DNA from 4 places in the Pseudovibrio sp. JE062 genome. Region 1 is predicted to be linked to each of the others. Evidence: riboswitches for the same ligand, from Rfam matches in the RefSeq annotation. Region 1 holds a riboswitch; each other region holds the start of a gene.
What was found. Region 1 has a riboswitch for thiamine pyrophosphate ahead of PJE062_RS20315 (ABC transporter permease). Riboswitches for the same ligand answer to the same signal wherever they lie in the genome.
Positions count from the first base shown of each region.

Region 2: linked by a shared signal. The riboswitch ahead of thiM (hydroxyethylthiazole kinase) and the one ahead of PJE062_RS20315 (ABC transporter permease) in region 1 are both predicted to bind thiamine pyrophosphate.
Region 3: linked by a shared signal. The riboswitch ahead of PJE062_RS06055 (hydroxyethylthiazole kinase) and the one ahead of PJE062_RS20315 (ABC transporter permease) in region 1 are both predicted to bind thiamine pyrophosphate.
Region 4: linked by a shared signal. The riboswitch ahead of thiC (phosphomethylpyrimidine synthase ThiC) and the one ahead of PJE062_RS20315 (ABC transporter permease) in region 1 are both predicted to bind thiamine pyrophosphate.

Region 1 covers NZ_DS996812.1:324,238-329,569, forward strand. The annotation lists gene PJE062_RS20310 (hypothetical protein) at 1-1,359, shown strand, start outside; TPP riboswitch at 1,489-1,596, shown strand; gene PJE062_RS20315 (ABC transporter permease) at 1,879-2,478, shown strand; gene PJE062_RS20320 (ABC transporter substrate-binding protein) at 2,505-3,443, shown strand; gene PJE062_RS20325 (adenylate/guanylate cyclase domain-containing protein) at 3,516-5,332, opposite strand, start outside.
Region 2 covers NZ_DS996807.1:193,748-199,079, forward strand. The annotation lists gene PJE062_RS08425 (hypothetical protein) at 1-238, opposite strand, end outside; gene thiE (thiamine phosphate synthase) at 407-1,048, opposite strand; gene thiM (hydroxyethylthiazole kinase) at 1,032-1,844, opposite strand; TPP riboswitch at 1,920-2,020, opposite strand; gene PJE062_RS08440 (tyrosine recombinase XerC) at 2,080-3,039, opposite strand; gene PJE062_RS08445 (phospholipase D-like domain-containing protein) at 3,121-4,206, opposite strand; gene PJE062_RS08450 (endonuclease) at 4,297-5,031, opposite strand; gene PJE062_RS08455 (transglutaminase domain-containing protein) at 5,320-5,332, shown strand, end outside.
Region 3 covers NZ_DS996806.1:367,587-372,918, reverse strand. The annotation lists gene PJE062_RS06070 (OmpP1/FadL family transporter) at 1-45, opposite strand, end outside; gene PJE062_RS06065 (TRAP transporter substrate-binding protein) at 339-1,442, opposite strand; gene thiD (bifunctional hydroxymethylpyrimidine kinase/phosphomethylpyrimidine kinase) at 1,455-2,258, opposite strand; gene PJE062_RS06055 (hydroxyethylthiazole kinase) at 2,258-3,013, opposite strand; TPP riboswitch at 3,053-3,161, opposite strand; gene PJE062_RS06050 (Lrp/AsnC ligand binding domain-containing protein) at 3,371-3,607, shown strand; gene PJE062_RS06045 (xanthine dehydrogenase family protein molybdopterin-binding subunit) at 3,678-5,332, opposite strand, start outside.
Region 4 covers NZ_DS996807.1:517,160-522,491, reverse strand. The annotation lists gene PJE062_RS09955 (peptide methionine sulfoxide reductase) at 1-1,213, opposite strand, end outside; TPP riboswitch at 1,398-1,518, shown strand; gene thiC (phosphomethylpyrimidine synthase ThiC) at 1,632-3,431, shown strand; gene PJE062_RS09945 (FAD-dependent oxidoreductase) at 3,428-4,369, shown strand; gene thiS (sulfur carrier protein ThiS) at 4,366-4,563, shown strand; gene PJE062_RS09935 (thiazole synthase) at 4,565-5,332, shown strand; gene PJE062_RS09930 (thiamine phosphate synthase) at 5,332-5,332, shown strand, end outside.

The sequences.
Region 1 (5,332 bases):
CTTGGCAATGCTGCTCACCAAGCCAATCAGATGGCGCGTGACCAGCTGCCTGAAGCTTCTAAAGAGCGCAAAGAGCCTGATCTTGGTTCCATGGGCGAGAGCGAGCCGAAAGAGCCTGCTGCTTCCTTGCCGACCAAAGGAGCTGTTGAGACCAGCGCTGAAGAGCGCGCCTGGGTTCCTGGCGAAGCTCGTCGCTCCAAGCTGGAGACCAAAGACAAGACCGCTCGCCGCGAGATTGACGAGCCTGCAAAGGTTAAGCCAAAGACAAGCCGTAAACCTGCTTCCTCCCGCAAGCCTGTGGTTGCACAGCGTGTAGGGGACGCGATTGAGCAGGAGGAAGGTCTGAAGCCTTCCAATACATCCGGCATTGTCGGCATGATTGTTATTATCCTGATCATTCTGGGTGTGACTGCAGGCGTTTACAGCCAGCGCGAGGCCATTCTCTCTTTGATCCTGCCAGCTGAAACCAGCGATACCGGAGAGCCAGAGAGCGCACCAACAGGTGAAGATGAACCACTTCGGGTTCAGCCTGAACGTGCGCCTAAGAAGAACACTGACCGTCTGTTGCCATCTGATGAAGGAGCTAAAGTTTCTCCAGATGCAACACCGGTGACGACAACCCGGATTACCCGGAACTCCTCCAGCGCCGCACCAACTGAAAGTGCACCTGCACCAACTGTTGTTCGCAGTGTCGATCCGGCACCTGCCACATCCTCTGATGACAGTTCTACTCCTCAGGTGCTGCCTGCCAAGGAGCCTGAGCCGCAGACAGCAGGTGTAGAGACGAACTCAGTTCCACCGGCAGAGACCATCGGCACCGAGTCCGAGATTTCTCCAGTGGCACAGCAGAGCATTCTTTATGAAGAAGCTTTGACACCGGGTGCAGCTGGTTCTGCTTCTCGTGGTAACGTGGTCTGGACGCTGGATGAGGTTAATGGAACCTCTGTCATCAAAGCTGTTGCGACGCTTCCATCCCGCAATCTCTCTGTCGAGATGACGCTGAAGCCGAACAGTGATCAGTCTCTGCCAGCAAGCCATCTGCTAGAGCTGAACTTCATCTTCCCGGAAGGGTTTGACGGCAAGGGTGTTGAGAAGGTGCCTGGCCTGATCCTGAAGAAGACTGAATCCGAAGCTGGTGATCCGCTTGATGGGGCTGCTGTGAAGGTTTCTGACACGCTCTTCTGGATTGCTCTTTCTGACAGCAATGAAGAGAAGGCAAAGAACCTGCAGCGTCTTGCTGAGCGTGAATGGATTGATGTTCCACTGCTGTACAACAGCGGTCGCCGCGCAATGCTGACCTTTGAAAAAGGGACAACTGGCAACAAGGTTGTCGCTCAGGCAATCAAGAGCTGGAAGTAATCTGTTTTCAGCAAGTTAGAGTGATTTTAGAAGGCCTTGGCTCTGTTGAAGCTGAGGCCTTTTTTCATGGCGTTGTCCCCTGGCCTCAGAAAATCTGCTTGCAAACTCCCGTAGAAACGCGCATGGTCCTGCCATTCCGAGGGGTGCTTTTCTTTCGAAAAGCTGAGATTGCGATGAGCTAAACCCTTTGAACCTGATCCGGGTAATGCCGGCGAAGGGACGGGACCTGAACCATTCTTCCCGGACCTCTATTTCTGCAGTTTGTAGTTGGAGATCCTGTGTCGAAAATTCCCAGAGAGCCAATCTGAGCTCCGTTCTTCCGCCTGTTTGTGATGCCCAATACCATTGTTGGGAAATAACATGCTGAAGCGAGCTTTAATACGAATTCTGCGAAGTCTTTTCGGGATTTTGCTGTTTGTCGCCATTTGGGCACTTGTGGTTTGGATTGGAGAGTTTCCTCCGTTTCTATTGCCAGGTCCGGCGGCGGTTTTTACCGCTTTTCTCAATCAAGGTGCTTTCTTGCTGCATCATGCAGGCATTACCGCCTATGAGACCGTTCTCGGTTTTCTCTTTGGCGTGAGTGCCGGGGCTTCGCTTGCAATACTGTTGTCGATGTCTCGCCGGGTGCGCCTGTTTCTGCTGCCTCCGATTGCAGCAACTCAATCTCTTCCTGTGTTTGCCATTGCGCCGCTTCTGGTGCTGTGGTTCGGCTTTGGGCTTGCTTCCAAGGTGGTGATGGCTGTGATTGTGATCTTCTTTTCCGTGACCTCAACGTTTTTTGACGGGTTACGGAGGACGGATCAGTCCTTGCTTGACCTTGGTAAGCTGCACGGTCTCAACCGCTGGCAAATGCTCCGTTACATCCGCATTCCTGCTGCGATGCCGTCTCTGGCATCAGGCATGCGGATTGCGGCGGTGTTCGCGCCGATTGGTGCGGTGGTTGGAGAATGGGTTGGTGCAAAGGGAGGGCTGGCTTTTATCATGTTGCAATCCAACGCACGCATGCAAACAGCGACCATGTTTGCAGCGCTGATCTTGCTTGCGGTGATGGTGTTGAGCCTGAGGGCAGTTGTTGAGTTCGCCACTTCTCGGATGATCTATTGGCAGAAAGAGATCTAGATCTCAGAGTATGAGGACGTAACCTTATGAAAAAACTAGGTATGCTGTTTGGCGCAGCGATGCTTGCGAGCACGCTTCAGGTGCAGGCTGCGGACAAGCTGACTGTGCTGCTCGATTGGTTTGCGAACCCGGACCATGCTCCGATTGTGGTTGCGAAGGCACGGGGCTTCTTCGAGAAGGAAGGGCTTGATGTTGAGCTGATTGAACCGGCTGATCCTTCCATGCCGCCAAAGCTGGTTGCAGCCGGGCAGGGGGATATTGCAATCTCCTATCAGCAGACGCTACATCCGCAGATCGATGAGGGTATGCCGCTGATGCGTATCGGCACGCTGGTCTCCACGCCACTGAACACGCTGATCGTGCTGGAAGATGGACCGATCAAGGAGATTGCAGACCTCAAGGGCAAGCGTATCGGCTACTCCACGTCCGGCTTTGAAAGCGCGATGCTGGGTAAGATGCTCTCCAATGCTGGCTTGAGTTCTGATGACGTTGAGCTGATCAACGTGAACTTTTCGCTCTCTCCTTCCTTGATGGCGGGACAGGTTGATGCGGTGATTGGTGGTTACCGTAACTTTGAGCTGAACCAGATGGAAATTGAAGGCGCGAAAGGTCGTGCGTTCTATCCGGAGGAGAATGGTGTGCCGGTTTATGATGAGCTGATCTACGTTGCTCACAAAGACAAGCTGGATGATCCACGCCTGAAGAAGTTCATCAGTGCGATTGAGGCGGCAACTGTTTATCTGCTGAACAACCCTCAAGACTCCTGGGAGAGCTTCCTTGAGGTCTACCCGAACCTTGATGATGAGCTGAACAAGCGCGCCTGGGCAGATACTCTGCCACGCTTTGCGAGCCGTCCGGCAGCTTTGGATATTGGCCGCTACGAGCGCTTTGCGAACTTCCTGATTGAGCAGGGGCTCATTAAAACAGCGCCTCCAGTGGAAACCTACGCGGTTGAACTGCGCTAACCGTTATAGGTCTAAACCAATTATTGAGCCTCCGAGTTTCGGGGGCTCTTTTTATTTGTAGGCCAAATGCCGTTATTGCGCTGCATCCTTCACCGCTTCGTGCTGCGCCAGATCACTGAGGATGTACTTCTCAAAAGCCGCATAGATGGCGTTGTACTCGCCGTCAGAGAGGGCTTTGCATTCGTCGAGCAGGGTGAGTGCTTTTTTCTTGTCGTTCTCCTCAAAGAGCGCGAAGACCATATTGCAATGGGTGTTTTTGAGTTTGAGGAAATTTTCCGAAAAAGCGAGGGATGGATCACCTAGTAACGCAAACGAACGCATTAAATAACGGCTGGTTTTGACAGGGATCGTCTCCAGCGTCGCGAGCTCTTGCATCTGGCCGCGGGTGGTCTCGCAGATGAGGAGACTGTGGCCTGCCTCCTTGCAGTGGCGGGCTAAATCATCAGCTAAATCAACGGGTTTGCCGAGTGGCGCATATCTGAAGTGGCGCCTTGTGCCGGTTTCTCCGAGCGTTGCCAGGCCTGTTGAGATGCCGATATCGAGCGTGACCGCGTGATCCGTCATATTTTTCTGGTTGAAGTTGAAGCGATCTTTGACATTAAAACGCTTCATCTGCTTCTGCATTTCAATCGCCGTCCGACATGCATGCGCTGCATGGAACGGATCATCCAAAGGGGCGTTCCAGTAGGCGCTTAGGCCCGAGGTATTCAGCGTATTTAATGTTCCATCGTGGATATGGACTTCATCCAAATGAGCGGTTTGGAAGCTGTTAGAGAAGCTTGCGAGATCCTGAGGGGAGAGACCTTCATAATATCGATGAAAGTGCCTCAGGCGGGTTGAGAGGCTCGTGATCTCACGTTGTTGACCTTCCAATGGCAGTTGCTCTGATTTTGTAAGCAACTTCTGCATCTGTTTGGGTGCAAGAATACCTGCAAATCGCTCAGTTGTTTTGCTGCGGTGGCTTTTGAAGGTCACTCTTCTGATAGTGCAGGAGAGTGCGAAAATCAGCAGAATGATGAGCGATGGAAAGAATGGCTCCAGCGCTATGTTGTTAAGAGCAAACTGGTGAAATGCGACGCCATTCATCGCCAGCACTGCGATGGCCGCTATGGTCAGGCTAAGCCAGAAGCCTTGTGTTGCAGAAGCGAGCACGACAGCGCCACCGAAAATGATTAGTGCCGCAATCTCAGTGTATTGGCTCCACTTGGGAGTTGTGATGAAATTGCTAGATTGCAGCGTCTGGAGTGCCTGCGCGTGTCGTTCTGACACTCTTGTTTGTGTGCCCAGAACAAAAGTGCTGTTTGGCGCTGGAGGCCAGAGTTTAGAGGAGACTTTGTCTTGTAAGATGTCGTTTGCAGCAAAGATATAGGTACCGGATGAACTGCTGTTGTAAATCAGCATCTCACCCTTTGAGGTGACGGGAACTTGGAGTTCTGCACTTTCTAACGAGGTGCCTTGCTCCATATGGATCAACCGAAAATCATCGATTTTAGCTGAATTTAAGAGCTTCCAGGCTTGCAGTGCGAGTGAGGGAGCCGGGTTGGTTTTTCTCTTAAACTGCAGCTTGTAGAGCAGGGCAGATGAGCCTTCTACATAGTGTTCGTCATCTTGGAAACCAACAGCTTCGGAGAACCTTATGTAATTGGAAAGTGGAGGTTTTTCTGCTGTTGCATCGATCAAAGGACTGTTGAGCAACACAGGGTAATGGGAGATGATGGTTTGCAGCAGAAGATCGTGGTTTGGGTATGTCGCCCGCAAGGATGGCTGCAAGGTATCATAGGTTCTGCTTCTCAGCGTTGGTGAAGCAGGATCAGCCTTTCTGAAGTCGGCATCGATGATTAGTAACTCAGGATTATACTCCCCCAGCTTTTGAAGGATTTGCGCCAGCT
Region 2 (5,332 bases), on a different contig from region 1:
CTCGGGGGGAACAGCTTGTAAAAGCACGGGCGCGAACCACCAGTTGGTTATCAATGCATTCGCCTTCCACCTCAATCTGAGAAAGCTCTTTCAGCCGTGCCTTTGGGTTCTCCCAGTTGCCCAGCTCTGCCATCTCAGATTTGCGGACTTCGCAGGCGGTTTGGGCTTGTCCTTCAGAGGCAAAGAAAGCGAATGTGCTGAACAGCGTGCACATGAACGTTGTTTGACTAAGCTTCATGACGAACGGCCCCCCGCCAGAAACGCACCTCAGAGGAAAACACTGGTGATGCGTTTAAAACAAAAGCTTGGAGCGATTTGCATGAACTCAATGAATGCACCAAACTTCAGTTCTCTCATATATCAATGTAGATGGGCTCTGTGAGGAGTAAATGCGTGTTTTATCCTATCACCCTAGGTCTTTTACGCTTTTGACGATTTCCTGAAGCTTGCGCGTAGCTTCCGCAGCACTGGGTGCCCCACAGATTGCTGAAATGACAGCAACACCATCAGCCCCAGCTTTGATCACTTGATCCGCATTGGCAAGAGAAATTCCGCCAATCCCAACAACAGGCAGCTGTGATTGAGCAGTTAAGCCAGCAAAGTTCTGCATCCCCACATCAGCTGCATCATCTTTGCTGTTGGTCGGAAAGCATGCGCCGATGCCGAGGTAATCGCAGGCTGCAATGTCCGCAGCGTCCAGCTCATCCTGAGTGCTCACCGACAGTCCAAGCAGCTTATCTGCCCCGATCAATTCCCGCGCTTTAGTGGCGTTCATGTCATCTTGTCCAACATGAACACCATCGGCATCAACGGCCAGCGCAACATCTACACGGTCATTGACGATCAAAGGCACATTGAGCGGTTTAAGCGCCTGCATCAGCCGTTCTGCCAGCTCAATCTGCTCTTTGGTGCTGCCAGTTTTATCGCGCAGTTGCACCACAGTAGCACCGTTTTGAGCGGCTGCGACTGCGATGTTGACGGGATCCTGGCCAGGGCAGTCTTGCGGCCCCAGCACTAGATATACGGAAAGATCAAGCAACGGCTTCATGCATCTCAACCCGAGCTGTTGCATTGAGGATATCACCGTTCAGCTGATAGAGACCATTGATGATATCCAACTGCAAACTTGCTGGTCCTGCGGTATCTTTCGCAGCAATCTCACCAGTTACACCGAGGAAAACCATTGCATCGACTGCAGCATCAAACGGATCATCGCAAACTGCGAGCGTTGCGCCAGTGAGGGCCGTTGCCGTGCAGCCGAGGCCAGTCACGTATGGCATCATCTTATCCCCGTTGGCGACTTCAGCAGTGCGCGTGCCGTCAGTGATGAAGTCGACCGGACCAGAGACAACAACCACAGCACCAGTCTGTTTCGCCAGCTCTTTCGCACCAGCCAGAGCAGTCTCAGAGCTATCCGTGCTATCAACGCCTTTTCCGCCTGCACCCTGACCGGCAAGTGCCATGATTTCAGAGGCATTACCGCGAATGACGCTCGGCTTATTCTCCAGCAATTCAGCAGCAAGTTTAGTGCGGAAGGTGAGGGCGCCGACAGCCACCGGGTCCAGCACCCATGGACGACCAGCCTTGTGAGCTGCAGCTGTTGCCAGCTTCATCGCCTCTGCTTGCGCAGGAGTAACGGTGCCTACGTTGACCACTAATGCCCCTGCAACACTTGCAAGTTCAGGGGCTTCCTCTGGTCCATCTACCATGGCAGGAGAAGCACCAATCGCCAGCAGGGCGTTGGCAGTGGTGTTCGCCACCACGATGTTCGTCATGTTATGGACGAGTGGACTGTTTTCACGAATTGCGGAAAGAGTTGCGCAAGCGCTTTCGACACGACCCATTTTTATCCTCGGTCTTGTTGTGCGAAAGAGAGCTGGTGTCAGGGCCTTGGCATATTGCCAGAAGAAACTGTCCCCCAACACGGTGTGAGTGCTCCCTTCGCTGGAATTATCCAGATCAGGTTCATCGAGTATGATCTCAGCCACGACACAAGTGCCGGGCACCCCGTTTCACAGCTCTGAACCTAAGGGGTCTGCCGGAGGAGATCAAGGCGATGTGGAGGAGGGGGACAACCTATCAACGGCGCGGATGTGCTTTGTCGTAGGCATCCAACAGCTGTGCACTGTTCACTTCCGTATAAATCTGCGTGGTAGAAAGGCTTGCGTGGCCCAAAAGCTCCTGAATGCTCCGCAAATCCCCGCCTTCAGACAGCAAATGCGTCGCAAAGGAATGGCGCAATGCATGGGGAGTAGCCGTATCCGGAAGCCCAAGTGCACTGCGGATTTTTTGCATGGCCAGCTGAATCATGCGAGCGTTGAGCGCTCCACCGCGAACACCGCGGAAGAGGGGCGAGTTCGCTGAAAGGTCATAGGGGCATTGATCTTTGTAAGCTTCAATAGCTTCAACGACCACAGGCAAAACCGGAACAAGCCGTTCCTTATTACCTTTACCGCGCACTTTCAAAGACTTATCGCCTTCTTTCGGTGCCGTCGCCGGTGTCAGAGACAACGCTTCAGAGATGCGAAGTCCGCAGCCGTACAGGAGAGTAAACACCGCAGCATTGCGCGCTTCAACCCAGGGAGTATCCTCGAAAGCCAGATCGCTGCTGACGATAGCTTTGGCCTCCTCAACGGGGATAGGCTTGGGTAAGCTGCGGGGAAGTCTCGGCGTACGCACCGCTGCAGCACCGGCCGCATTCACCTCGCCGCGCTCCTCCAGAAACGAGAGGAACGAGCGAATACCAGCCAGACCGCGAGCAAGCGTCCGCGTCTGCGCGCCGTCTTTCCGACGCGTTGCCAGAAAGCCGCGAAAGTCTTTTGGTTTCAACGACTCCAGATGCCGCAGAGCAACTGGCTCACCCTCATAGCTGGTCATGAAACGCAGGAACTGACGCGTGTCGCGCTCATACGCTTCCAGTGTCCGCTCAGCCAGTCGCCGTTCGGAGCCAAGATGATCAATCCAGTCTTCAATCGCTGCGGTAACATCTGGTTTGCAGATGATGAGTAAGTCTTCGCCGCTATCCAGGGAATTTGCCATTCGCCAAGTGTAAGCGCCAAATCTGGCTGAATGGTTACCAAAAGATAAACATTCACGCCTTTACGAAATGGCTGAGCAGATTTAGTCGATCACGATTGGTTCCCCGTGGTCGCTGATGATCCGGTCAATCTCCTGCCGTGCCGCCATCGCAAACCGTTTCTGGTTCTCCGTTGGGGCAACGGAATCCCCCAGAACAACGATATTCTCGTCATTAAACCGGTTCGCAGGGCCAGTGTAGTTGAAACTGCCAACAATCATGATGCTATCGTCAATCACCATAAGCTTATGATGCAGCTTGCCAATCCGGCTCGATCCGCGAACGAAGTGCAGATCAGCGCCAGCTTCTGCAAGAGGCTGCGTCGCGGCCCAATCCTGCCCGCCTTGCCGGGCGTCAAGAGCACCGCGCACCTGTCTTCCTGCTTCCATCAGCAGCAACATGGCATCATCAATGCCGGAGCTTTTGGAGAAGGTGAAGATCGCAAAGTCCACCCGTTCCTTAGCTTTCGTCATCTGTTTCGTGACTTCCATCTCCGGCGCATGGTCCGGCGCAAAGCAAACTTTCACGCGGATGTCGTCAACCACCACCTCTTTCGGTGTGTTTTCGGACTCATTCTCATCCACGCTGTAGCGGCCAAATCTTCCGCGTTTAATCTCCCTGAATTCCCGCTCAAAGATGTCAGCGACCTTCTCATCCTTGATGATAAGAAGATGGTTCAGATTGCGATGCGTGCCGGTCTCCGTGAAGTTTGTGGAGCCGGTCAGAACAGCATTGCCGTCACGAATGATGAATTTCTGATGGAATATCCGTGGGTTAAAATCCGTCCGTACCCACACTTTGGAACGCAGTAGCGCCGCATGAAGCTGGCGGTTCACCTCGTTCTCAACACGAGGGTCACTGGTATGCGGGTCATCCGCAGGCTCATCCACGCTTAGATAATCCGCCTCGGATACCACTCGCACCCGCACGCCGCGCCGTTTTGCGTTAATTATTGCGTTGGTTATGCGTTTATTGTCTATTTCTTGAATTGCTATGTCGAGACTTCGCACTGCAGCATCGATAAACGCAATAATCTCGCCCTCCAGATCATCCAGCGGATTATCCGGCAAATGATCGAGGACTGTTTTCGGACCAACGAGGAATTTCAGATTCTCGGTTTGAACTGCCATTGTACCCTCCCAGCGTCATAACATCTTACCCTAGGGTAGATGATGTGTCGGTACACAATTATGACGGTAGGAAGTGAAATTGATGGCGGGTTAGAAACCTACCGAGATAAGCGGGTTGGTGTTGCCCTGAATTTCCAAAATACGCGCATCTCGCAATTGCTCTTCTTCTGAGACTGGATCCTCAGCCATCCACTGGTTGAACATCTTCACCTCTGTCTCTGTCAACGGCATGCCATAGGTCTCCTGCATGTAGAGGTAGATCCGTGCGATATCCCCGCGTGTCTCAGCCATTGGCTCGGCAACTTTTCGTTCCCGGTCAATCTCAAAATCACAGGCGCCGTAAGTCCGATCTTCCCCTTCAATCACAGCGAGGCGGAAGTTGGAGCGATCACCATTCAACTCGCCAACCGCTGGGACCAGATTGTGCAGGTCGGCTTCCATGCGTTTGAACTCTTCATCCACCTTGGAACAGCATCGACGACCCTTGTAAGCCTTGCCCTTCTTGGTGGTGCAGGCCGGATCACCCTCTGTCCAACAAGCGCGCGTTTTGCCAAAGCGAGAGGCAGGAACGATGTGCTCCCACTCAATCCGCTTACCGCGCTTGGCATTCTTACGAGGCTCATACCCGCAGCTGTCTGCATCAACTTGCTTCTCTCCATTATAGGAGCAACCGCAATAGAAGGTCTCACGATACTCTTCTGATGGATAAATATGCTTTTCCAACAAGCGCTTGGCCTGAGAGAAACTGGTTGGTGGTGCAGCAAAAGCTGAAGCAGCCCAGAAGCAAGACAGCAGGGCAGCGAAGAGTACGATGAGTTTACGCATGAAGAGGTCTTTCGAGATCACCATCAGAAGCTGGCGCGGGAGCGTTAAGAAACTCCTGCCAACACTGTTTGACGCGGTGGATACTGGTTTGTGCCGTTCCACTTTGACCGAATGAATGGGTGTGAACCTTGCCGAGGGTGATGAAGGGGAGGGAAACAGTGCTTAGCGAAAATACAGAGCCTAAGGCTTTGCTTGTGAGGCTTTTCGGGAAATACTAGCTGCTTCTTATTTTTAATAGGGAGCAATGACAGCTAAGTGAGGAAATACAAAGAATTTCTGCAGAAAATTATGTGGGAGAATA
Region 3 (5,332 bases), on a different contig from region 1:
CAGCGTGGAGAGACTGGCGATCGTAATGGGCAGATATCTGGACATGCACGGTACTTTCTGTTCTCAAGAAAACAATCAAGCAGCGCCATGATCAAGTTACGAGTTACTTATTGATTCGGCTCTTACAACTAGAATTCCAAATATTATCAAATTCTTGCACTGGTAGTTTTAAAGGTTTACCTGCCCACCTTCACAAAACATCAATGACAGTAGATGCTCCATGCATTTAGTTATGCGTATTTCGTGCAAGTAAACTGAAACATTTTCTGTGGCAAAACCTCCACATAACAAAAGACCCTCCGAGTGGAGGGTCTTTTAAACACGGTTTGATGAGCCAGTTAGCTTCTTGCAGCGATGTTTTTGCCCAGCGAAAGGGCGCTCCAGCCGGCCAGAAGCCCCTGCGCTTCTATGTAACTCTCATAAATCTTACGAGCCATTTTGTCTTTCTGGGTATAGATATCCAGCACCTCAATGCTGGTTTCCTTCAAGGCAGCAAGAACCTCTTCAGGGAACTCACGCACCTCTACCCCATGCTCTTCCTGCAGCACCTTCAGGCTCGCTGCATTCTGTGCATTGGCCTCAGAAAGCGCCAGATCAGCTTCCACACGGCAAGCCTCTTCAACCACCGCCTGAAGCTCAGGAGAAAGACCTTCCAGCGCAACCGCATTCACAATCGCTTCGCCAGTACCGTTTGGCTTATTAAAGCCCGGACCGTAATAGTATTTGACCAGTTTGTGAAAGCCCAGCGCACTGTCAGTCCAAGGTCCGAGGAACTCCACGCCATCCACCACATGGGTCTGCAAACTGGTGAAGATTTCTGCAGCTGGAATGTTGACCGGGGTAACGCCCAGTTTGCGCAGGATCTCACCACCGAGACCAACCATGCGCAGTTTGCGCCCTTTCAGGTCATCCAGCGTTTCAACAGGTTCACGATACCAGCCCGCCATGGTTGGGCCAGCATTACCGGCCATAAACGGCTTCACGCCAAACGGCGCGTAAAGCTCATCCCATAATTCCTGACCACCCATCTGATCCACCCAGGCAGTATGCTCCTGAGGCAGCAGACCGAAAGGAACGGTTGTAAAAAACACTGAGCCCGGCATCTTGCCAGCCCAGTACAAAGCAACGGAATGGCCCATCTGTGCAGTGCCGCTTGAAACAGCGTCAAACACCTCAAAAGCCGGAACCAGCTCACCTGCAGCAAACAGGCGTACACGCATCCGACCATTACTCATAATGTTGATGCGGTCACAAATGCGTTGCGCAGACATTCCTGGACCTGGCAGGTTCTTCGGCCAGCTGGTCACCATGCGCCATTCGATCACCGGTTCAGCATCCTGAGCCAGAGCAGGTGCAGCAAGTGCAGCGCCACCAGCAACCGCCCCAGCGGTTAGCCCCAGCGCCTGTCGGCGGGTCAGATTATTATCTTTGTTCTTGGTCATTATCTCCGCCTTTTATTCAGACCAGAATTCGTGGAAATGGTGCACAGGCCCATGTCCCTCGCCTACGTCAAGCGTATCTGCAGCTTTAATCGCCTGACTAATATATTCTTTCGCTTCGCCAATGGCGTCTTGCAGCGCCAGCCCCTTGGCCAGTTCCGCCGCAATCGCAGAAGACAGGGTACAGCCAGTCCCATGTGTGTTCTGCGTTTCATGCCTTGGCGCCGTGTACCACCTCTCCACATCGCGGGAGAGGAAGAGGTCATCACATGTATCATCAGATCCATGTCCGCCTTTCAGCAGAACCCCGTTTGCGCCCATGTCCAGCAGAAGCAAAGCTTGGCTGTGCATATCTTCACGGGATCCGGCCACCGGCTGGTCCAGCAAAAAGGCCGCTTCCTGCATATTCGGCGTAATCAACACCGCCATAGGAAACAGCTTTTGCTTCAGGACCGAAACAGCGGAGGTTTGCAACAAAACATCACCAGAAGTTGCAACCATCACCGGGTCAAGGATGACGCGCTTAACATCATATTCCGCCAGCTTTGTGGCAATAACATCGATAATCTCTGGCTGTGAAAGCATGCCGATTTTCACGGCATCCACCTTCAGATCAGAGAAAACAGCATCCATCTGGTCCGCCACGAATGCTGGCGGCACATCATGAATGGCTGTCACACCTTTGGTGTTTTGGGCCGTCAGCGCAGTGATCACACTGGCCCCATAAACACCGCGAGCCGAAAAGGCTTTCAGGTCTGCCTGAACGCCAGCACCACCGCCTGAATCCGAGCCCGCAATTGTGACTGCAATCGCACTCATTAGGCCAATACCCCACCTTTATTATTCATTGTTTCGAGCTTGAGGCGCTCGTTGAATTGGTCAGCCTTCAAGCCATAGAGGGTATCGATGAAAGCTGGAGTGAAGCTTCCCGGCCCATTTGCCTGCTCTGCGGCAATCTCGCCGCATACACCATAGACAGCCAGCGCCGCAACCACGGCAAGTTCCTGATCCGGCTCAACAGCAGCAAAACCCGCCAGTACTCCCCCCAATGCACAGCCGATGCCAGTCACCTTGTCCATATAGGCATGCCCGTTGCCGATGGTGTAGGTTGCCTCCCGGCCAAACACCGCATCTTCATTTCCGGTGCGTACAAGCAGCGTATCCTCACGGACCGCTCCACTCAGCCCAGCGCTTTCAGTCATATTTGCTTTCAGGATGGAGATGTTGTCCTGCAAAATGTCCTTCGCAAACTCCATGCGAATGTCAGTACGATCCACTTTAACCGGGTCCAGCACCACGGGGATAGATTTCTTCGCAGCATTCTCAAGCCCCAACCGGATCCCATGCCTGCGCTTTCCATCTAGCGTCCCAAGGTTGACCAGCAACCCGTCGACACCCTGAACGAATGCAGGAATTTCATCATGAGCGGCTGTCATGGACGGTACAATGTTACAGGCCAACATAATGTTCGCGGTAATGCTCTGCGCAACAGAGTTCGTCAGGCAATGAACCCGCACACCACGCTCACGCAGGTTCTCAAACACTTGCCAGAGATCTTCAGCTTTGTAGGACATTTGTTTCGCTCCCTATTGATTACGGCGGGAACGATTACCTTGGTACTCATCCCAATTCCCTCCGCCGGCACGACCCGGATCAGGTTCTAGGAGTTGGCCTTCCGCCTCTCAGCCCGGCAGTCACTACCGAGCACCCCCATTGGTTAGAATTTTTTGCTAGCAAACCCACAAGCGAACTGCAAGTGGAAACGAGAGACCGCGACAATAGGCAACTGGGGGTAGATTTCGCTTAAAAAACGCAAAAGCTTGCAAAAAAACGCAGCTTCAACGCAAAATGCTCACAAAACAACGCAAACTCAATTTTGAGCGCACCCGGAAAGACAAAACAGGCTTACGGGACAGAAGGATAGCAGATTAATGATTCCGTTCTTTGTACAGATCAAATGCCAGCTCGGAAAAACCTATCAGGTTGCCAACGCCATCGCAGACGCGGAAGTCGCCTCCGAGATCTACTCCACTTCCGGGGATTTCGATCTGCTGGCCAAGTTCTACATCAACGACGATGAAGACATCGGACACTTCGTTGCCAACAAGGTACAGGTCTTCGAAGGCATCCAGGACACCAGAACCATCATTACCTTCAAAGCATTCTGATACCTACGAAAACAGGCGGGACACCAGCCCGCCTGCACAATCCCGTTTCAATGTCTGGTAATAGCTTCGCTCAGCCCTGAGCATCCTGAATAGCACTCCAAACAGCAACCGGCGTCGCGGGCATATCTATATGCTCAACCCCGGCATTCTTGCGCAGCGCATACTGCACAGCATTCATCACCGCCGGCGCCGCGCCAATAGAACCAGCCTCACCAGCCCCTTTAATGCCCATCGCATTTGTCGTGGAAGGAACGTTGCTTGTCGAGAAATCAAAACTCGGCAAATCATCAGCACGCGCAACATGATAGTCCATGAAGGATGCTGACAGCAGCTGTCCGGTTTCATCATAAACCGTGTTCTCACATAGCGCCTGAGAGATCGCCTGCCCGGTACCACCATGCACCTGGCCAGCAAGAAGCATCGGGTTCACCGTCACCCCGAAGTCGTCCACGATCACATAATTGACCACGTCCGTCTTCCCGGTTTCCGGATCAATCTCCACTTCACACACATGCGTGCCATTCGGATAAGTGCACTCATCCTGCATGACTTTTTCTGCAGCGCTCAAGGTATCCGGCTGTGATCCCGCAACATCAGCAAGGCTGATCTGCTGGTCAGTTCCGACCACACGCACCTGCCCGGCTTCCAGCGTCAGATCCGCAGCACCAACCTCCAGCTTTTCACTGGCGATCTCCTTGATCTTTTTAACCAGTGTCTCAGAGGCCGCCTTCACAGAAGGCAATCCAATCGGGATCGAACGTGATCCACCAGTGCCACCACCGGTCGCCACACGGTCCGTATCCCCCTGCACCATCTCAACCTGATCAAGCTGCAAACCAAGATACTCGGCAATCACCTGACCATAAGCTGTCGCATGACCCTGACCGTTGCTCTGCGTCCCGATCAGCAATGTCACACTGCCGTTCTTGTTCAGCTCAAGCTTGGCCTCTTCACCACCCGCAAAGGCACAGGCCTCCACATAGGTCGACAAGCCAATACCGCGGTATAGGCCCTTGGCCTTGCTCTCCGCTTCTCGCTCCGCAAAAGTGCCGTAATGGATCTCGTCCAACGCCTTGGTCAGATGAGCACCAAAGGAACCAGTATCATACATGCGTCCGAGCGCTGTTGTATAAGGTAAGGCGTCGTCGGGGATAAAGCTCTTACGGCGGAACTCCGCTGGATCCATGCCCATCTCATGCGCAGCCTTATCAGCCAACCGTTCCATCAGATAAAGCGCCTCAGGACGCCCTGCCCCACGGAAGGCATCAACCGGCACTGTATTGGTATAAACGCCAGTCGCTTCCACCCATGTGGCGGGGATATCATAGAGGCCTGAGGTCATCGTGATACCCACCTGAGGAATACCCGGACCAAACTCGTGTAGGTAAGCCCCCATGTTTGCAAGCACATGCACCTTGAGGCCGATCATCTTGCCGTTCTCGTCGAGCGCAAGCTCTGCCGTGGATACATTATCTCGCCCATGAGCATCAGACATGAAATGCTCAGTCCGTTCCTGAAGCCATTTCACCGGACGACCAAGACGTTTTGCGGCGATCAGACATAGCGGATACTCAAGATAGGTGAACATCTTGGTTCCAAAACCACCGCCCACATCCGGCGTCACAACGCGGATATCTTTTGGGTCGACGTTGAGTATGTTCTTGGCAATCAGATCACGCATAGCATGACCGCCCTGCGTTCCGGTGGTCAGTGTGTAACGTCCAC
Region 4 (5,332 bases), on a different contig from region 1:
CGCTTGTGCCAGGGATCTTGAAGACCTCAGTCATCTCATCCAGCAGTCCACCTGCGAAGGCTTCCGGTTTGTTGCCCCAGCCCTGATTGAGCATGTAGGCGCACAGTGCATTACCGATGATGCGGCGGGAGAACGGGTGACCGTAGGCGGTCTCTTCCCAATCACGATTGAGGTTCCAGTCGTCCGTGACATCGTGATCATCAAAGATCATCGCGACAGGCAAATGCGCAAAGAGCCTTCGGACCTGACTGAGGCCTAAGACAAAGTCCTTCAGGATTTCCTGCTCAGTCTCATAAAGCTCTGTTTCTTCAGGTGTTAGACCCTCAGGTTTATCTGTCTCAACCAAATCCCATGCAGCAGGAGACCAGACGAGCAAATACATTGCCAGAAATTCAGCTAGTGTAATCAGGTGGTTGTGAGCATGGTCAGCTGTAAAAATCGGCTTTTCGACGCCGCCAAACAAGACAACCCAGAGCTTCCGGTTCTTTTCCAGATTGGGCAGAAACTTCTCACGCCGATAGTAGGTATCACCATGGCTATACAGATCTGACGCAGCATCAGGGATCTTGCTTTCCAAGCCGCTCAACTGCTCTTCTGTAATGCCAAGCTTTTCGATGAGCGAATGGATTGCTCGCAGCATTGGACCAGCTACATCATCTGAGTAAATCTGGTCACCGCTCATCACCAGTGCAGCAGGCCATTTCTCCTGATCAACCTTGGTCCCACCATTCGTGGCAATATGCTTAGCCAGGAACTGATCTGCAGCGACCAAGCCGTCACCTGATTCGTGGTGAGGTTTACGGCAGGAGCCATGCAGAAGCGAAGACACTTTGGAGCTGAGAAGGAAGCCGGGAAGCGATTGACCTTCATAACAGAGATCAGGTGCCCAAGCCGCGTGATCTTGCCAGCCTGCCGCCTCATCATCTGCCATACGCAAAGATAGGCGATAGTTGACCCAGACATCCTGTGGCAGTGGCTGATGAAGCGGAAGGTCAATCAACAGGTAATGAAGGTGCGTGCCTGCTGAAATCAGGTTCACCTCTGCCTGCTTTTTGGAAAGCTCATAGGTTTGCGGATCACCGCCTTGGGGCAGTAGCTCCAGCTTTACATCTGCCGGTGCGCGAACAGCGAGCCAGAAGGTTAAACGGGTGGTTTCTAATCGCCGCAGAATAGGGCCGGCAAGAACAGACGGGAGAGAAGAGGTTTCAGGCATTCGTTGATATTATTAGTTGCGATATCCAGAAGTGAAATTCTTAGGTGAGAGATAGGTGCGCAAACCTCAAAATCCAATAAGGGCCAACAACTCCCCCTCTCACCCAAGCCAAATTACAGAAGATTTCTGAACCTCACCTGAACCGAACCTGCCTTGACAGGCCCTTCTAATAGGTCTAGCAAAAACACGTATGCAGGGGAGTCTCACCTAGGAGACTGAGAGGCTGACAGAGCGCAAGCTCGGCGACGCGACCCTTTGAACCTGACCCAGTTGATACTGGCGTAGGAAGCACGGGTCGCGCGTCCTGTTATCAGGAGTATTGTATCCACCGCGCCCCACTCAGCAGGAGATCTTCCTGCGGTTTCCCAGCCAAAACTCATCTGGTGTCTTTCGAGTTATGAACTTGAGGAGCACCATTATGACTAGCCCAAAGCCATCCATCACCACAGGCTCCTTGCCTGCATCACGCAAGATCTACGTGAATGGCAATCTGCATGAAGACGTGCGCGTCCCAATGCGCGAAATCAGCGTCCATCCAACAGCAGGCGAACCACCGTTGCCAGTCTATGACAGCTCCGGCCCCTACACTGATCCTGCTGTTACAACCAGTATTTCCGAAGGTCTGCCAACAGTACGGCGCAAGTGGATCAAGGCTCGCGGAGATGTGGAAACCTATGAAGGCCGGGAGATTAAGCCGGAAGACAATGGCTTTGCACAGGGCGAGCGATTGGTTGCCGAGTTTCCGGTGAAGCCGCAGCCGCTGCGTGGCAAGGACGGGAAGTCTGTGACGCAGTTGGCTTATGCCCGCGCAGGCATCATAACGCCGGAGATGGAGTTCGTTGCTATCCGCGAGAACCAGATGCGTGAGGCCGTTGCCGAGGAACGTTCCGGCAATGACTGGGGAGCGAGCATTCCTGATTATGTGACGCCGGAGTTTGTTCGGGACGAAGTAGCGGCAGGTCGTGCAATTATCCCCTCCAACATCAATCACCCAGAGAGCGAGCCAATGATTATTGGCCGGAACTTTCTGGTGAAGATCAACGCCAATATGGGTACGTCCGCAGTCACCTCTTCCATGGAGGAGGAAGTGGACAAGATGGTCTGGGCAATCCGTTGGGGCGCGGATACGGTGATGGACCTCTCAACAGGTCGGAACATTCACAACACCCGCGAGTGGATCATCCGCAACAGTCCGGTGCCGATTGGGACGGTTCCGCTTTATCAGGCGCTAGAGAAGGTGAATGGCATTGCTGAAGATCTGACTTGGGAGATCTTCCGTGACACGCTGATTGAGCAGGCTGAGCAAGGGGTTGATTATTTCACCATCCACGCTGGCGTGCGTCTGCACATGGTGCCGATGACCGTTAATCGTGTGACAGGCATTGTTTCTCGTGGCGGCTCCATCATGGCCAAGTGGTGTCTGCATCATCACAAGGAAAGCTTCCTTTATGAGCACTTTGCTGAGATCTGCGATATCTGTCGCCAGTATGATGTGGCTTTCTCCCTTGGTGATGGTTTGCGTCCAGGTTCCATTGCGGATGCGAATGATGAGGCTCAGTTTGCTGAGCTGGAAACGCTTGGTGAGCTGACCAAGATTGCTTGGGCCAAGGATTGTCAGGTGATGATCGAAGGTCCGGGCCATGTAGCCATGCATAAGATCAAGGAGAACATGGATAAGCAGCTGGAATGCTGCCATGAGGCTCCATTCTACACACTTGGCCCTCTCACCACAGATATCGCTCCCGGTTACGATCACATCACCTCTGGCATTGGCGCGGCGATGATTGGGTGGTTTGGCTGTGCCATGCTTTGTTATGTGACGCCGAAGGAGCATCTGGGGCTGCCCGACCGAGATGACGTGAAGACTGGCGTGATCACCTACAAGATTGCCGCTCATGCTGCTGATCTTGCCAAGGGATTGCCGGGTGCTCAGCGACGAGATGATGCACTATCCCGTGCGCGCTTTGAGTTCCGTTGGGAGGATCAGTTCAACCTGTCCCTCGACCCAGAAACAGCCCGCAACTTCCATGATGAGACCTTGCCGAAGGATGCGCACAAAGTGGCGCATTTCTGCTCTATGTGTGGGCCAAAGTTCTGTTCTATGCGGATTTCTCATGACATTCGGGCTGATGCTCAGAAAGAAGGCATGGAAGCGATGGCGGCCAAGTTCCGTGAAGGTGGTGAGCTTTATCTTCCATTAGCGGAGGCGGAGCAGTGATTACGATTGCAGGAGCTGGCCTTGCAGGGCTGGCTTCCGCCTATGAACTGGCAAAGCGTGGTGCATCTGTCACCATCTTCGAGAGGGCAGAAAAGCCCGGAGAAAACAGCGTTGCCCGGTTCGCAGGCGGTATGCTGGCCCCTTATTGCGAGCGGGAAAGTGCGGAAGAGAATGTCATCACGCTCGGATGCAAAGCAGCTGATTGGTGGGCTGAGGTCACACCCGTTACACGGCATGGAACACTTGTGGTCGCACCACCGCGAGATCAGGCAGAACTGACACGGTTTGCACGACGGACGTCCCATTTCGATGAAGTTGATGGGCAGGTAATCCCTCAGATTGAACCGGCTTTAGAAGGCCGGTTTGAGCGAGGGCTTTTCTTCAAAGAAGAGGCTCATCTTGATCCACGGCAGGCGCTTGTTGATCTGACAAAGGCTGTCGAGAAGCTTGGCGTGGAGATCCGCTATGGCACTGACGCACCCTCGCAGGTTGACCTCAACTGCACGGCTATGGCAGCTGGTCTGCCTGACTTGCGGGCTGTGCGTGGTGAGATGGCGGTTTTGCAATGCCCGGAGGTTGAGCTGTCTCGTGTCATCCGCCTTATACATCCGCGTATGCCGCTTTATCTGGTACCGCGTACCGATGGTCTGTTCATGATTGGAGGCACAATGGTGGAGAGCAACTCAGACCGGCCGCCTACACTCAGATCTCTAACTGAGATGATGAGTGCGGCCTTTGCTATTCACCCGGCCTTTGCAGAGGCAAGTGTGGTGGAAATCGGCGCAGGCTTGCGACCTGCTTTCCCTGACAACCTTCCTCGTCTTGTTGAACGCAATGGAGTGCTTCACCTCAACGGGCTTTATCGCCATGGCTTTTTGCTGGCTCCGGCAATGGCACAGCAAGCAGCAGACCAGCTTTTATCGGAGACATGCAAATGAAGATTATCGTTAATGCAGAACCGCGCGAGGTTGCAGGCAAAACTCTGGCTGATGCTCTTACCGAGCTGGAATTTACCAGTCCAGCAATCGCAGCAGCCCTGAACGGCAACTTCGTACCTCGTGAGGACTATACAGAAACGCCACTTTCAGAAGGCGACAAGCTGGAAGTTCTAGCCCCAATGCAGGGAGGTTGAAATGCAGGTTTACGGTACAGAAATCGGCTCCCGCCTGCTTCTTGGCACAGCACAATACCCTTCACCTACCGTGCTGAAGAAGGCAATTGAGACCAGTCAGGCAGAGATCATTACGGTCTCCTTGCGGCGAGAAACTGCGGATGGATCTGGTGCAGGGTTCTGGGAGTTGCTGAAGGATTGTGACTGCAAAATACTGCCGAACACCGCCGGATGCCATAGCGTGCGAGAGGCTGTAACGACTGCACAGATGGCGCGCGAGTTGTTTGGTACTGACTGGATCAAGCTGGAAGTCATCGGCAACACAGATAGTTTGCAGCCGGATGTGTTTGGCCTTGTCGAGGCAGCGAAAATCCTGAGTGCAGATGGTTTCAAAGTGTTCCCGTACACCACGGATGATCTGGTGGTTGGAGAGAAGTTGCTGGAAGCTGGTTGTGAGCTGCTGATGCCGTGGGGCGCACCGATTGGATCTGGTCAGGGACTGCGGAACCCAGATGCGTTGCGGACGATGCGGGCGCATTTTCCTGGTGTTCCGTTGATCGTCGACGCCGGGATTGGTCGCCCTTCTCATGCAACTCGTGCGATGGAGTTGGGTATGGATGCTGTCTTACTCAACACAGCTGTCGCAAAAGCGGGAGATCCAGCATTGATGGCCAAAGCGATGGCGCAAGCGATTGAAGCAGGTCGGCTTGGTTACACCGCCGATCCAATGGAACCTCGGGATATGGCGGTTCCCTCTACCCCTATTCTTGGTATGGCGGAGTTGATCTGA